4 regions of the Rossellomorea sp. GAMAL-10_SWC genome follow, and region 3 is predicted to be linked to each of the others. Evidence: predicted binding sites of a transcription regulator. Region 3 holds the regulator's gene; each other region holds the start of a gene.
What was found. Region 3 encodes Rex, which represses fermentation and respiration genes when NADH is low (regulators of the CRP and FNR family bind a similar motif). Its sites were predicted from a motif close to TTGTGAAATATTTCACAA; they were not measured.
Positions count from the first base shown of each region.

Region 1: the regulator Rex is predicted to act here: its motif matches at 2,295-2,312, upstream of V5E38_RS23735 (formate/nitrite transporter family protein).
Region 2: the regulator Rex is predicted to act here: its motif matches at 2,650-2,667, upstream of V5E38_RS13380 (L-lactate dehydrogenase).
Region 4: the regulator Rex is predicted to act here: its motif matches at 1,819-1,836, upstream of V5E38_RS12295 (nitrate/nitrite transporter).

Region 1 is NZ_CP144911.1:4,921,412-4,925,633, reverse strand. It holds gene V5E38_RS23755 (3-hydroxyacyl-CoA dehydrogenase/enoyl-CoA hydratase family protein) at 1-182, opposite strand, end outside; gene V5E38_RS23750 (YuzL family protein) at 432-572, shown strand; gene V5E38_RS23745 (proline dehydrogenase family protein) at 748-1,665, opposite strand; gene V5E38_RS23740 (DUF2573 family protein) at 1,854-2,117, opposite strand; gene V5E38_RS23735 (formate/nitrite transporter family protein) at 2,382-3,185, shown strand; gene V5E38_RS23730 (SGNH/GDSL hydrolase family protein) at 3,300-4,118, shown strand; gene V5E38_RS23725 (ABC transporter ATP-binding protein) at 4,111-4,222, shown strand, end outside.
Region 2 is NZ_CP144911.1:2,686,962-2,691,183, forward strand. It holds gene V5E38_RS13365 (ROK family glucokinase) at 1-348, opposite strand, end outside; gene V5E38_RS13370 (YqgQ family protein) at 405-608, opposite strand; gene V5E38_RS13375 (M15 family metallopeptidase) at 720-1,466, opposite strand; gene V5E38_RS13380 (L-lactate dehydrogenase) at 1,616-2,575, opposite strand; gene V5E38_RS13385 (5-formyltetrahydrofolate cyclo-ligase) at 2,761-3,324, opposite strand; gene rpmG (50S ribosomal protein L33) at 3,443-3,592, opposite strand; gene V5E38_RS13395 (nucleotidyltransferase family protein) at 3,678-4,222, opposite strand, start outside.
Region 3 is NZ_CP144911.1:4,115,896-4,120,117, forward strand. It holds gene groL (chaperonin GroEL) at 1-636, opposite strand, end outside; gene groES (co-chaperone GroES) at 696-980, opposite strand; gene V5E38_RS19855 (CPBP family intramembrane glutamic endopeptidase) at 1,255-1,926, shown strand; gene V5E38_RS19860 (redox-sensing transcriptional repressor Rex) at 1,974-2,600, opposite strand; gene V5E38_RS19865 (ABC-F family ATP-binding cassette domain-containing protein) at 2,762-4,222, shown strand, end outside.
Region 4 is NZ_CP144911.1:2,489,081-2,493,302, forward strand. It holds gene moaA (GTP 3',8-cyclase MoaA) at 1-26, opposite strand, end outside; gene V5E38_RS12285 (Crp/Fnr family transcriptional regulator) at 336-1,052, shown strand; gene V5E38_RS12290 (cyclic nucleotide-binding domain-containing protein) at 1,337-1,780, shown strand; gene V5E38_RS12295 (nitrate/nitrite transporter) at 1,910-3,418, shown strand; gene V5E38_RS12300 (hypothetical protein) at 3,661-4,197, shown strand.

The DNA.
Region 1 (4,222 bases), 810 kb from region 3:
CTAAAGCGATTACGAAATTCTTTGGAGTCAGTAGAAAGACCTTTTGCAGCATCTTCCTCAGATAGTTCTCTTGGGACAATATCAAGTAGTAATGTTGGAATACCTATGTTTGCCAAGTGTGCAGCGATACCAGATCCCATCACACCAGAGCCGAGTACAGCGGCTTTTTTAATTTTTTGGATCATATGCATTTCTCCTCCTCATATCTTGAATGAATACTCATTCACTTTCTGGATAAACCAATCCATTATCAATGAGCCCTCTTCTTCCACTATATGATAAATTCTTATTTTTCGCAATAAACAAAAAGTTCAAATTAATAAAATTTTATTTATTATCTAATTACCTTCCTCTGCTTTTTTTATTACAATCCATTTTTTACTAATAACTTTATTTAAATAGGTTAGTCTAAGAAATGGAGGTGATAAGATATGAAACGTGAAAGAAATCCATCAAAGGGTGGAGTTAGTGCAGCAAGTGTTCAAGGTAATGCAAGTCATGGAGATCAAAAAGAAGAAAAAGGTAGACAAAGTAATAATCAGCAGTACGGTAAAAAAAACATGGGTCAGTAAGCTTTTTTCACTCAAATTTAATAGCAAAACTAGGACCTTGCTGAATTAAGCAATGATATGAATAATGTTGTTTTACTACTAACTACTTATCACAAAAAAATCCTGTATAAAGAGAAAAAGGCTGACTAAAAAGGATCCTCACTCAATCCTTTTTAGTTAGCCTTTAATTTTAAAATTATTTACTGAACATACCTTTTAATACGAACGCAACGTTTGCAGGACGTTCTGCAAGACGACGCATGAAGTATCCATACCAGTCAGTACCATAAGGAACATAAACTCGCATATTATAGCCTTCTTTAACAAGCTCTAATTGACGCTCTGTACGAATTCCGTATAACATTTGGAACTCAAATTGATCATTTGGAATATTATGTTCTTTTACTAATTGTTTTGTATACTCAATCATTGCTTCATCATGTGAAGCGATTGCAGTAAAGTTACCGTTTAATAAGTGCATTTTAATGATTTTTTTGAAGTTTTCATCCACATCTTTTTTCTCTGGGAATGCTACTTCAGCAGGCTCTTTATAAGCACCTTTTACTAAACGTAAATTTGGTTTTAAGCTGTTTAAATCTGTAATATCGTTTTCAGTTCTGTATAAATAAGCTTGAATAACTGTTCCGATATTATCGTACTCAGATCTTAATTGCTTAAAGATACGAATTGTTTTTTCACAACGAGTGAAATCTTCCATATCAATTGTAACGAATACACCATTCTTTTTAGCTGCCTCTAAAATACGACGCATGTTTGATAAAACTAACTCGTCAGAAATATCAAGACCCATCGAAGTCATTTTTAGAGAACATTGTGAATTTAATTTTTCTTTTCCAATCGCTTCAATTGCTTCGATACAGTGATCAGCCATTTCATTTGCTTCTTCAACCGTGTCAACGAATTCTCCAAGATAATCAATTGTTACTTTTAAATTCTTTTTATTTAAGTCCTTAATAACTTTTGTAGCTAAATCGATTGTTTCGCCTGCAACAAAACGTCCTGCACCAAATCTTAGGCCATATTTTTTAGCCATTTTAGTCAAAAACTTATTTTTAGACATAAATAAAAAAGCATTCTTCATAACTTGTTCCATTACTCTACCCCCAAAATTAAACTTTACTTTTCTCTCTATATATTACTAATGTATCATCTATGAAAATTTGTTAAAACAATTATTTAATAATTTGTCGAATTTTGTTTATTGAAAAATGTATGCCCTTACTTAATATTATATTATCATAATTATTTAGTGCCGTCATCTTTGAAAATTATGGATAAATATTATTGCTTATTTTTGTTAGCCATAGCTTCTCTATGCTGGTCATTTAACGTTTTAATCTCTTTAATTAAATTAACAACTTCTTCTTTAGCTTGAGGATATGTATCATTCCAATGTTTTACTAATGCGGGCATTGATTTTGATATGTATGTGTACATTACCCATTTTTCCACTTTAGCTTGTTTTTCCTCTGACCAATCTCCTAATAACAATTCCGTGTACTTTTTTAGTAACGCATCAAATTTTGCTTCAAATTCATTTTCCAAACGAAATCACCTCTCCATATTATTATTAAGTTATCAAGATCTAATTTGGATCTTTCCTTTTTTACCTAAACCTGTTTACTATGAAATTATATTATATCTTCAACCAGTATTAAGGTGATTATTTATAAATGTAAAGTAAAAATAATAATTAGTATATAACTTGTTCAATTTCATAATTTGTTCATATTTTCACAAACTTATCGTCGTTTTTTGTCTGTATACTATGTATGTATTAATCAAAGAGCGCATAGGGAGTGAAACCATTTGGAACGAGATAGTATCCAATATTGTATTGATTTAGCTCTTAAAAAAAAGAAAATACTAGACCAAAGCTTAATTAAATATTTAACTCGTGCTGCCTTAGCTTCTATTTATATAAGCTTTATTCTCATTGTCTGTTTAAAATTAGCCGAATTATTTAGACTGCAAAATTCACCATTTTCATCTGTAGCTTATCCACTGGTTTTCTCTACAGCATTAATTATGATTATTTATGGTGGTGGAGAATTATTTACTAGTAATACGATGTATTTTACGTTTTCAACTTTAGCTAAAAAAACTTCAAAACTAGATTTAGTAAAAAACTGGATTGCGTGTTACTCAGGAAATATTATTGGCGCATTTATTTTTGCGATTATTTATTTTTTTACAGGTCTAGCAAAGGAATTTCCTACCGATCATTTTTTAACAGGTGTAGTTGACCATAAAATTCACGCATCATTTTTACACTTATTTTTTAAAGGTATTTTATGTAATTGGCTTGTTTGTCTTGCTTGTTTTTTACCAACTAGATTTAAAGATGATCTAGCAAAAATGCTCCTGATCTTTTTATTAGTCTTTGCTTTCTTCTTCTCTGGTTATGAACATAGTATCGCAAATATAGCAGTCTTTACATTATCTTATATAATGCCACATGATGTAGCCTTTTCCTTTAGTGATGTATTGCATAATTTAATTCCAGTTACACTTGGAAATATTATTGGTGGTTCAGTTGGTGTCGGAATGGCATATTACTACTTGAATAATGAACAAAAATTAGAAGTAAAAGAATTAAAACGTGCTTCATAAAACAAAAAAACCTGTCTTCTTTTTATGAGGACAGGTTTTTTCGTGCAAATCTAATTTTATTATGGTAATAATGATTTTATAATGAAAATTTTTCCTTTTTTGGTGGTGTAAAATTTGAAATACAATCATTTTGTTCGGTTTATCATGTTCATTTCATTACTTTGTTTTCTTTTATTATCATATGGCTTCGTGAAAGGTGCTTATTCTGTTTTAAATCCTCAAAAAAGCAAACTAATCGTGAATAATAACGCTCAGAAAAATAATCAAAATGACAGTGTTCCCAAAAATAATAAACTGAAGATTGTTGCATTAGGAGACTCACTTACGCGTGGTGTCGGTGATGATGAAGGAACAGGTTATGTAGGAAGATTAAAAAACATTCTACAAAAAGAGTATAAACAGCCAACAACAATCACTAATTTAGCTGTTAGTGGCGCAAAAACATCAAATTTACTTAACGATTTAAAGAAAAATAATATACAAGAAACGATTGGCACTGCGGACATAATTGTTCTTTCCATTGGAAGTAATGATTTATTTCCTGGCGCTAATCAATTAAATGAACAATTTTTAAAGACATATCGACCAGATGAAAAAACGTTTAAAAATAATCTTCAATCAATTTTTAAACTAATACGTCAAAAAAATACTACAGCATCTATTTATGCGTTTGGATATTATAATCCATTTCATAATGTTCAAGGTTTGGATGCATCTTCAAGCTTTGTTTCTAGATGGAACAATCTACTCGAATTATCGGTACTTCAAACTAATAATGCATACGTTATTCCAACATTCGATTTATTTTTTAACGAAGAAAAGAAATATTTGTACACTGACCATTTTCATCCGAACAAAGACGGTTATATAGAAATGGCCAATCGCTTAACTAGTAAAATAGGAAGTCAGCTTCGAGGTGAGTCGAATGAATAAAGTTCTTAAATTAGAGGGTGTTACAAAGAGTATTAAAGGAAAAGTACTAGTCGATAACGTTTCATTTGAAGTTTATGAAGGTGAAGTATTTGGCTTTCTAGGTC
Region 2 (4,222 bases), 1.4 Mb from region 3:
ATTTGCATCATTATCAACGATTACAGGAATTCCTGATTCGTTTTCTAGAATTTCCTTTAAAGGAAAATTAACCCACCCTAAATTTACTGCTGCAAATATAAGTCCATCTTCTAATCGAACCGAACCTGGAGCTCCAATACCGATTCCAGCGATATCTTCCTTTGTTTTATCCATCTGTTTAAGCTTTTCTTCAATTGCAATTGTAATTGTTTTAGGAATATGCTTACCACTATCAGATTTATCTGTTGGTACTTCCCATTTATCGATGAATTCCCCGTTATTTGTTAATAATGCCAATTTAATGCTTGTACCACCTAAATCGACACCTACAATCATTTTAGCCATAATGTCTTCTCCCTTCGTAGTGAAATCGTTTGCAATAGATTCTAAAAAAAACGATTTCTTCAAACCGTTTTATTTTTTATTTCATCCATCTCTTTTTTTAATATCATGGTCGCAATTTGTAAATCTTTACTTTCAAGTATATTCGCTAAAAATAATTCTTTTAGCTCATCTTGCATTAACATCAAGTCTGCTAATCGATCACCTGTATAAATAAAGGTCCCATAGTTCTTTAGAAATTGTTGAATATCATATACGGATTTCATACTTAACTCCTATTATTTTATCTTTCTAAACATGTAATAAGTATAAGTTGGAAACGATTACTCGTCAATGTGAAATACCAAACAAACCATTTATTTTGTAGGCATTTTTAATTATTTTTTAGGCTTCATTACTTCTTCTAAAGCTAAATCATTTTTATATAAATATGTAGCGTATTTTATCCCGAGATATCTTATATGCCATGGTTCATAATTGTATTCTGTAATATCAACTTTGTCCTCTGGATAACGAATGATAAATCCAAAATCATGTGCATGGTCTGCAAGCCAAGTTCCTTCTTTCGTTTCTCCAAATCCTTGTTCAAGCTTGTTACCGAAGTTTGGAGATGATACATCTATGGATAAACCTGTTTGATGTTCGCTTGTACCAGGAACAGCACTAAAAGATTGAGTCCAATCTTCACCATGAATTTGTACATAATAATTATACAAGCTTTTTTGGCGATCAAAAGAGCGATATGCGGAAACTGGAGTCAGCTTTATACCATCCGCTTCTGCTCTTTCAAATAATTTTTCTAAAGCATGAGCTGCCTCTTTCCTCATTAATGTCTTATCTTTGTTTACTCCATGTAAAGGAACAACCGGATAAACTAGATCTGGTGGTTCATACCCATCTGGTAGCTTTCTTTCTTTATTAACTAATACTAAATTAGATGTAGGGTTCGTTACAGCTAATAATCCATTCTCAGCTTCGATTGCTGTATCATCGTAATTAGGAAATTTCAGTGAAGTCTCTTTAGTCTTTTTTAGATGATTATTAAGAAAATTTTGGTTTCCAAAAAATAGAGCTAGCCCAATAATGAATATCACTATTAATACCCATGAGTACTTACTATTTATTTTTTTCAAAATTACCTCCTTAATTCTTTTTGTTACTTTTACAATATAAAAAGTTGGCATATTTTTCAAATATTCTATACAATAAGACCTCTTTCAAATAGAAAGAGGTCTTATTAACTCATTATTTAACTTCTGAAAAAAATCATCTATTAATTTTCGTTACCCAAAACAGGTTCCATCGTTCTTCTTAATGTGTCTACGGAGTTTTTAAACTGACGTTGTTCTAATTCATTTAAATCTAGTTCAACAACTTCTCGAATTCCACCACGATTAATTACTGCTGGAACGCCAATATATATATCGCGTTCTCCATATTGTCCATCTAAATATGCAGAAACCGTAATAATACTATTTTCATTTTTTAGAATCGCTTTTGTTAATCTAACTAAGCCCATACCAATTCCATAGTACGTTGCGCCTTTTTTCTTTATAATGTGATATGCGGCGTCACGTGTATTTAAGAAGATTTCATCAAGCTCTCTTTGGCTGTATTTTGGATTTTTCTTTAATACATGGTGTACTGGTGAGGTACCAACATTTGTTTTAGACCAAACTGGCAGTTCACTATCACCATGTTCACCGATAATATATCCATGGATATTTCTTGCATCAACATTAAAATAATCCCCAAGCATATATCTAAATCGTGCAGTATCTAAACTAGTACCAGATCCGATTACTCTTTCTTTTGGTAGTCCTGAAAATTTCCAAGTTGCATAAGTTAAAATATCTACCGGATTTGTGGCAATTAAAAAGATACCGTCAAATCCTGAAGCCATAATTTCTCCAACAATCCCTTTAAAAATAGCACAATTTTTTGCAACTAAATCTAAGCGAGTTTCTCCAGGCTTTTGAGCTGCTCCAGCTGTAATGACGACTAAACTCGCATCTTTACAATCACTGTAATCTCCAGCCCAAATTTTTGTTCTAGAATCTACAAAAGGAAGGCAATGACTTAAATCCATTGCGTCCCCTTCCGCTTTATCTTTATTTAAATCAATCATAACTAGTTCTTCGGCAACACCTTTATTTAACATACCAAAAGCATAACTAGCTCCAACTGCGCCTGTTCCGATAAGTGCGACACGATTTATTTCTTTGTGTAACATAATATCCACCTCATTTGTGTTAAAAGTGTAAGTAACTGGGACTTCTTTATTATATATGTATTTCCACTCAAAGTTTGTGAAACTTTTTACAAATTTGTTACAATATTAGTCCTGCACAAATTTAATTTTTTTCAATAAGACTCTTTTACCTATTTTCAAACAAATCGCGTCACATTATGCACTTATTACATCGCTTCTATTATTCTTGACTCTGTTAAAATCAACGGCATCTTAATGTCATGTTTTTCGGTTGGTATTTCTTCAATAATTTGAATGTCATAAGCTAAGGCTAAGTGTTGTTTATTATAATCTTCTAAGTAGCGATCAAAATAACCACCACCATATCCTAGTCGTTCACCATTTTTTGTATATGCTACTCCAGGCACAATTATTAAATCAATAAGTTCTTTACTTATTTCCTCGCATTTTTCTTCTATCGGCTCTTGTATTCCAAAATAACCTTTCTTTAAATCATCAAATGAATTGATTTTGTAAAAATGCATTTTTCTAGTCTCATGGTTGCATTTAGGGACAACAACTGATTTATTCATTTTCCAACAAGCAGTGATTAAATACTTAGTATTTATTTCATGCTCCATTGGCATTGTTGTTGCTATTATATCTACACTCTTCATTTCTTCTGTATTTAATAATTTTTCTATAATTTTTTTTGACTTTTCGTCTCTTTCCGATGCTGAAATATTTTTCAAGTTTTTCATCATAGAATTTCTAATTTCTTTTTTTTCCATAATAATGGCCTCCATAGGTCAGGATCGAGTTTTCTAAAGTAAAAGTTCATTGATATGTATTCTAATTAAAATTATAAGTATTTAGATATAAAAAAAACAGTAGGAAAATTCCTACTGTTTACTTTGTTTCGCGATGAACTGTAACTTTTTTAAGTCTTGGGCAATATTTTTTAAGCTCAAGACGGTCTGGGTTATTACGTTTATTTTTAGTAGTGATGTAGTTACGATCTCCGCATTCTGTACATGCTAAAGTAATATTTACGCGCATTTTATTTTCCCTCCTGACATAGTGACATAATCAGACTTGTATATAATAACATTCTTTCGCGATAATTTCCATAGTTTTTATTGATTCAATGTATTTCTTTTGATATTTTTTTTATTGAATTATGTACAAACTTATTCTCATAATTCAGAGTATATTTTTGAAAGACAGCTTGATGATGTAATACACTGCCTTGATCGATGCGAATATTAGAACTAATCGACACATATGGGCCGATTACACAGTTCTCTTCAATCGTAACATCATTCCCAATAATAACGGGAGAAACAATCTTAACATTATTATTTATCGTTACATGTTCACCTAAAAAGATTCTCGGTAATATTTGAACGGCAGGAATAGGTAAGTTTAATTTCTCTTCAATCCAATCTACGTTTAGTTTTGCAAATCTTCTAGGGGTCCCATAATCAATCCAATAACCTTTTAAATGAAAAGCATTTAAACCGATATTATTTTTTAACATTAAAGGAATCAGATCATTACTAATGTCAAAATAACGATTTTCTGGAATTTGATATAATAATTCAGGACTCATAATATAAATTCCAGTATTAACTAATTTACTTATTTCACTACCTTCATTCGGCTTTTCAATAAAATCGATTATTTGTC
Region 3 (4,222 bases):
TTCAGCAACCATTTTCTCTGAATTTGTAACCATGTAAGGAGAAGAGTATCCACGGTCAAATTGCATACCTTCTACTACTTCTAACTCAGTTGTGAAACCTTTTGATTCTTCAAGAGTAATAACTCCATCGTTACCAACGCGCTCCATTGCTTCAGCAATTAATTGTCCAACTTCTGGATCCGCTGAAGAAATTGCAGCAACTTGTGCGATTGACTCTTTACCTTCAATTGGTTTTGAGATAGTTTTTAATTCCTCGATTGCTACAGCAACTGCTTTTTCGATCCCTTTACGGATACCCATTGGGTTTGCACCAGCAGTTACGTTTTTAAGACCTTCACGAATCATAGCTTGAGCTAAAACTGTCGCAGTTGTTGTACCGTCCCCAGCAACATCATTTGTTTTGCTAGCAACTTCTGCAACTAATTTTGCACCCATATTTTCAAATGCATCTTCTAATTCGATCTCTTTTGCGATTGTAACACCATCATTTGTAATTAATGGAGAACCGAATTTTTTCTCAAGAACTACGTTACGTCCTTTTGGTCCTAAAGTTACTTTAACAGCATCAGCTAAAGCGTCTACACCACGTAACATTGCGCGACGTGCTTCTTCACCAAATCTAATGTCCTTTGCCATGAAAATGACCTCCTTATAATATAAAAAATTTATTTTTTAATTTAAGTATTTTTATTTTATTAACCTATGATTGCAAGTATATCGTTTTCGCGAAGTACTAAGTATTCAGTGCCACCGTACTTAACTTCTGTTCCTGAATATTTAGAGAAGATAATGCGGTCACCTACAGATACTTCTAAAGCTACGCGCTCACCATTTTCAAGTACTCGGCCAGTACCTACTGCAACAACTTTGCCTTCTTGTGGCTTTTCTTGTGCACTACCTGGTAACACGATACCACTAGCAGTTTTTTCTTCAGACTCAACAAGCTCAATTACAACACGATCACCTAATGGCTTTAACATGTGTAATACCTCCTCAATAATCAAATCATTATTTTTTAGCACTCATGTATATTGAGTGCTAACACAATTATTAGTTTAAATAATATCAAAAAATTTTGCAAGCCCGAAGCAGGCACTTTTCTTGTCGAAATTTAATAAGTTTTTTTCTTTACAATCAAAAGTAAAATAAAAAGTGAAAATTTCTTTTAAGAAACAAAAGAAACGAGTAAAATAATGTACGTGTTGTTATAAACCTTTGGGTTCTGAAAAATATCAACACAAAGGAGCTATCGTATTGAAAACTAGAGATTTATGGATTTTATTAACGTATGTCGTTCTTCAATATTCAGCGGTATTTGGGGTGCCCTATTTATTAAATAGTAACTTATACGTTGGAGTGGATCAGAAAACAGCTTCTCTTGAAGCGGTGGCATTATGGGGTTGTATTAGTTTCGTTAGTGGATTAATTATTATACTTATCTTATTACATAAACCCATTTATGAAGGAATAAAGAATCTAAAAACTAATTTTCGTACAATAATAAATTGGGTTATTTTAGGTTATTTCATAACAATGTTAACTCAAATCATTTGTAATTTAATTTTAATTTATGTATTTGATTTACATAAGGGCTCAGAAAATACTCAAAATATCATAAACATCGCTAAGCTTAACCCGGCTTTTATTATCATCCCAAGTCTAGTTGCACCAATTTTAGAAGAGATTATTTTTCGTCGAATTATTTTTAAAAGGCTTTATAATCGTTTACCATTTATTATTTCTGCTGGGATTAGTTCAGCGATCTTTTCGCTTATGCACGGAGACATGCCCTTCTTTTTATCATACTTTTTAATCGGTTTTGTATTTTGTTATCTGTATAAACGAACAAACTCAATTATGGTACCAATCTTAACACATATGTTAATGAACTCTTTTGTCGTTTTTCAGCAGATCAATTTACATTAAAACCAAAAACCCCCAATTTTTTTGGGGGTTTTTATTTTGATATGAATTTATTGTTGTAAAAAATATGCCAATGTTTGCAGTTCAACTGCTAAGTCTATATGATGAATGCGAATATGTTCTGGTACACTAATTCGTGCAGGTGTGAAATTTAAGATTCCTCTAATATTTTTTCCATTTAATCGATCAGCTATTGATTGTGCTACAGGTGCAGGAACAGTTAAAATAACGATTTGGATATCTTCATTCATAACTTCCTCTAGATTATCTAGATTATAAACGGGTACTCCACCTATTTCAGTACCAATTTTATTTGGATCAATATCAAATGCCATCTCAATTTTTGTATTATTATTTTTTATAAAATTATAGTGTAAGAATGCTGTTCCTAAATTACCAACACCAATTAATGCAACTTTCATAACTTCATGCTGGTTAAGCGCTTTCGAGAAAAAAGTTAATAAATAATTTACGTTATAGCCATAACCTTTTTTACCGAGTGCTCCAAAATATGAAAAATCTCTTCTAATTGTAGCGGAATCTACCTTTACTGCTTCACTTAACTCTGCTGAAGAAACTCTTTGTTTACCTGATAAAGACAAATTCTTTATAAAACGGTAATATAAAGGTAGACGTTTAGCAGTAGCTTGTGGAATTTTAATTTGTTCCGAATCCATTTTTTAATCCCCCACTTACTGTAATTCTTTTTACTATGGTGTGTAATTTGACTTTATTTTAGTAATAAAGTACTTGTTCTAATGTAAAATATACACTATATTTAAGAATTTTGACAGTCTACAGTTACATACATAAAAAATTTTGCAATGAGGTGTTATCCATGATTCTTTTACAAGTAAATAATGTCTCAAAGTATTTTGGTAGTGACATTATACTTTCAAATATAAAATTAGAAGTTCAAACGAGTGATCGAGTTGCCATAGTTGGACGTAATGGTGCGGGAAAATCTACATTATTGAAAATCATAGCAGGCGAAATATCCTATGATGGCGGTGAAATAAATAAACCTAAAGACGTTACTGTAGGCTACCTAGCCCAAAACTCTGGTTTACAAAGCGATAAAACGATTTGGGAAGAATATTATTCTGTATTTAATCATTTAGTAGAGATGCAGGACAATATGAGAAAATTAGAAGTTAAAATGACTAGAGAGGATGTCTACTCAAATCAAGCCGTTTATGACAAGGTTATGAATGAATATGATCATCTTCAATATACTTTCAAAGAAAACGGTGGTTACCAGTTTGAAGCAGATATTCGTTCAATAATTAGTGGTTTAGGTTTTAGTAATGAAGATTACGAAACAAAAATTTCTTCGTTAAGCGGTGGACAAAAGACGAGACTGGCATTAGGTAAGCTATTATTGACAAAGCCTGATTTGTTAATCCTGGATGAGCCTACGAACCATTTAGATATTGACACTCTAAGTTGGTTGGAGCGCTACTTACAGTCATACCCTGGTGCTGTATTAATCGTTTCCCACGATCGATATTTCCTTGATCAAGTTGTTAATATTGTTTATGAAATATCTAATCATAAGCATCAACGATTTGTTGGTAATTATAGTAAGTACCTTGATCTAAAAGCAGCTCAATATGAACAAGAGTTAAAACAGTTCGAAAAGCAACAAGAGGAAATCTCTAAACTTGAAGATTTTGTGCAGCGTAATATTGCGCGTGCTTCAACTACCAAAAGAGCTCAAAGTCGTAGGAAACAATTAGATCGTATGGTTCGATTAGACAGGCCACTTGGAGACGAATCTTCGGCTAATTTTTCATTTACAATTGAAAAACAAAGCGGTAATGATGTGTTGTCTGTACAAGATTTATTTATTGGCTATGATCGTATCCCAACAATTGATGAGCCGATGAGATTCGTACTGAATCGAGGCGATAGTGTTGCTTTAGTCGGTCCAAATGGTGTTGGTAAATCGACATTACTTAAAACGATTATAGGAGATTTAGAAAAATTACAGGGAACGATTGATTTTGGTGCAAACGTTTCGGTTGGATATTATGATCAAGAGCAAGCAAAACTAACTTCTAATAAAAGAGTATTAGACGAACTTTGGGATGATTATCCATTAAAGCCCGAACAAGAAATTCGAACAATATTAGGGAACTTTTTATTTTCTGGAGATGACGTGACAAAGATTGTTACCTCTTTAAGTGGTGGAGAAAAAGCAAGATTAGCTTTGGCTAAGCTTATGATGAAAAAAGCTAATTTCCTAATTCTTGATGAGCCTACTAACCACTTAGATTTAGATAGTAAAGAAGTGTTA
Region 4 (4,222 bases), 1.6 Mb from region 3:
TTGCGGGTATCGAGAATATTCTTCATTTTTTTCCACCCCTTATTTTTTGTACGACTATATTAGCATACAAAATTCTTTCACTGTATGATGTATGTCACAACCTTGTATTTAAACTATTTAGTATTTATGTTCTAGAATATCTTGTTGGACGATTAATTTATCATTTTGCCAAATGTAGTTTCAGAGCTTTAACGGCAATATTTTCATATTCTATCTCCTTAGAGTTCTATGCTATTCAATCGCATGGTATTATAATATTAAATGTAATACATAAAATACTTGTTTAAATACATAAAAACATTTATGTTCAACTATAACGAAGCGGAGATACTTTGATGGAAAAAAATAATAATAGAAAAAGTGACCTTTCAATCGTTTCTAAAGATTTGGCTTCCTTATTACAGTCAATCGGATCAACTCGTGCAGTAAAAAAAAGCACCTTCTTATTTCAAGAAGGAGAAGATGCTAAAGAATTGTATCTTATTAAATCAGGAATGATCCAAATAAGTAAACTGACTCAAAATGGTGATGAATTAAATCTTCGCATTTGTCAAAAAGATGACTTAGTTGGAGAATTGACTCTCTTTTCAGAGAATGCGACTTATATGCTTAGCGCTTACGCATTAGAAGCAGCAGAAGTGCAGGTCATTCCTAAAGATATTTTGGAGAAAAAACTAATTAACCATGCTCCATTGACATTTGAATTTATGAAATGGATCTCTACTCACCTTAGAAAAAATCAATCTAAGATTCGAGACTTAGTATTAAACGGTAAAAAAGGCGCACTTTACTCCACACTCATCCGTATATCGAACTCTTATGGAGAATTAATAGAAAACGGAATTCTTCTTAATATTCATCTTACTAATCAAGAATTAGCTAAGTTTTGTGCTGCTACTAGAGAAAGTGTTAATCGGATGTTAAGTGATTTAAAGAAAAAAAATGTTATTGGTTATTCTCCCGATGGAAAAATTATTATCAAAGACTTACAATTTCTTAAAAATGAAATTGGCTGTGATAACTGCCCAAAAGATATATGTAACATAGATTAGTTCTCTTTAAGACAATTAAAGTATTAAGCTGTTTAAGCTTACCTTTACGGAATATTATTAATTATATGTAACCTTAACTTAGACTCTAAATAGTTAAGGTTATTTATTTTTTATTACTTTAATTTTCTATAAAATACTCAAAAATCCCCGTTCTTTTAACTGATTTCAAATCATCCTATCGCTATTATTAGAGCTAGTTGTGTGAAAAGAGTCACAGTTTTACTCAAATCGTTTTTATATAATGATGAAAAAATATGGTCTTGTAATATAGGGAGAGAAAAAAATTGTATAAACCTGATTATTTACTTAATTTGAAAAGTCTCTGTTTGTTTCATGATATCAATCATAACCTTTTAAAAAAAATAGTTGCTGCATCCAATCTATACTTTAGAGAAACTAATGAAAATATAACTATTCACAATGAACAAAATATGATTATCATTTTAACCGGAAAAGTAAAAGTTCATATGAAAGAATCGAGTGGTCTTCAATATAAAATTGGCTGCTTAAAATCAAGTGATGTATGCTTTCCAAGTCTCTTTCTGGATACTCATGTTAACAATTCCATTCTTCTTGAAGTTACCCAATCTACGACATTTCTAGAAGTCCCATTTTTATTTATAAAAAAATTGGCTTGTAAAGATCCTGTTTTAAAACGTAATATTTTGCGCTCTTTTCATAAAAACCTTCTAAGTACTTATGAAGAAATTTTCAATTTGATGAGTTAACGAATAGTTAAAAATAAGTTATTCATCCTTCCTACTTTGTGTGATATAGTTCACAACATTACTTTCGATTGATTGGTAATATTTAGTTAATAAGTTTTATTATTGATCCATTGAAAGGGGCATCATTATATGAAAAGTTCTAAAATCCAATTACCTCTTCAAACATCAAGTCTCATCGTAGGGTTCATGGTATGGGTACTCATTTCTTCACTCATGCCAAATATTCGCCAAGATATTGAATTAACAAATGGTCAAGTCTCCTTAGTCACTGCCATCCCTGTTATTTTAGGAAGCATCCTACGTATTCCAATCGGGTATTACACAAATCGATTTGGAGCAAGACCTATTTTCACCATCTGTTTTCTTGCACTTTTATTTCCTGTATTTTTCATTAGTCATGCTGATTCACTTTTAGATTTAGTTATTGGAGGATTGTTTGTTGGTATAGGTGGCGCAGTCTTTTCAATCGGAGTAACTTCACTACCAAAGTATTACTCTTCAAATAAACATGGTTTTGTGAATGGAATCTATGGATCTGGTAATATCGGTACAGCAATAACTGCATTTTCCGCACCTGTTTTAGCGAAATCAGTTGGTTGGGAAACAACAGTCAGATTTTATTTAGTATTACTAATTGCGTTTGCGTTATTAAATTTTCTGTTTGGTGATAAAAATGAGAAGAAAGTAAATGTTCCGATTGTAAAACAAGTAAAAGAGGTTTATCGTAATTCAACTTTATGGTCACTAAATTTATTCTATTTCATTACATTCGGATCATTTGTTGCTTTTACAATCTATTTACCCAATTTCTTAGTTAATAATTTTAATTTAAGTCCAGTTGACGCTGGTATACGAACGGCTGGATTCATTGCTCTAGCAACACTCTTCCGACCAATCGGTGGCTTTCTTTCAGATAAATTCAATCCTTTCAACATATTATTGTTTGTCTTTGGTGGATTAACTTTCTCTGGCGTTCTATTATCTTTTTCTCCTACTATTAAACTGTATACTGTAGGGGTTTTATTAGTAGCAGTTTGTGCAGGGATCGGAAACGGTACGATCTTTAAATTAGTACCTCTTTACTTTACAAAACAAGCCGGAATTGTAAATGGGTTGGTTGCTGCTATGGGAGGTTTAGGAGGCTTCTTCCCTCCATTAATTTTAACATCTGTTTTTAGCTTGACAGGACATTATGCGATCGGATTTATGGCTTTATCTGAATTTGCGCTTCTCAGTTTTGTTATTGTAGTATGGATGACTTTCCGTGAAAAATTGAAAACGGAATATAAAATATTAGAAAATACGGCCCAAGCAATGATGGTAACAAATGATCAAGGAGTAATTCAAAAAATAAATCCTTACTTCACTAAAGTAACTGGCTACAATAAAGAAGAAGTCATTGGGAAAAAGCCAAGCATCCTTCAATCAGGACATCACAACAAAGCATTCTATGTACAACTTTGGAAACAACTCAAAGATCAAGGTAATTGGCAAGGTGAAATTTGGAACAAGCGAAAAAATGGTGAAGTTTATTTAGAATGGCTGACGATTACTCAAGTGTGTAACGATAATGGCAAAGTGATTTATTATATCGGTCAGTTTTGTGATTTATCGACTAGTAAGAGTAAAATAAACTAGTTAAAAATGAAGTTTATTCTATATCATACTTGTAAAAAACCTCACTGAAGAAGATAAAAGATCTGATGCTTTACATAATGTGGTCCATTTAATAGGGACCACTTTCTTTTTCTGTGATGACCTATGTTTACAATACTCCCCCACCTACCTGTAATAAATGTCACAGGCTTTTTCTTCGTTATCTTCTATAATTAGGAATGAATCAATTATCAGCGATAAAGTCACAGGAGGAGATATTCATCATGTTAACTGTTGAATTACACACTATTAGCCCTGATCTATCAATAGAAGATGTTCTTCATTTGAGAGGATTTGGAATTCAAGAAGAAACGTATTTTTACACAAAGGGTAACATTAAATTAGAAGTTGTCATAGATTCTGATAAAAGATCTTTAAAAATCAATATTCCCCCACAATTAAATCTAAAACAATATACAATCGTACACCATATGATTAAGAATCTTATTCTAGTTCTTAATGCTGAATATAATGATTCTCAAAGTTTATTAGGCTACTTAACAAATGGAGAAGGAGCATACCTCATTTCAAATTGGGAATATTGGGTTGCCTTTCTTCAAAAAGCGAAACTACGTAGTTTAGAAGGAAAAAAGGTACAAGTATTCGATGAAACAAATAAAGAAATTGCCTCTGGTATGTTTATTAGCTACACGATGTTTGATCAGTCTTCAAATATTACAGAATGTACATTGATTACACACTTTGGTGAGAGGTCCTTTAAAGGAAGCAATTTATTAATTGAAGCAACAAACGAATGGTAACTGAATATACTTAACATATTTTAAA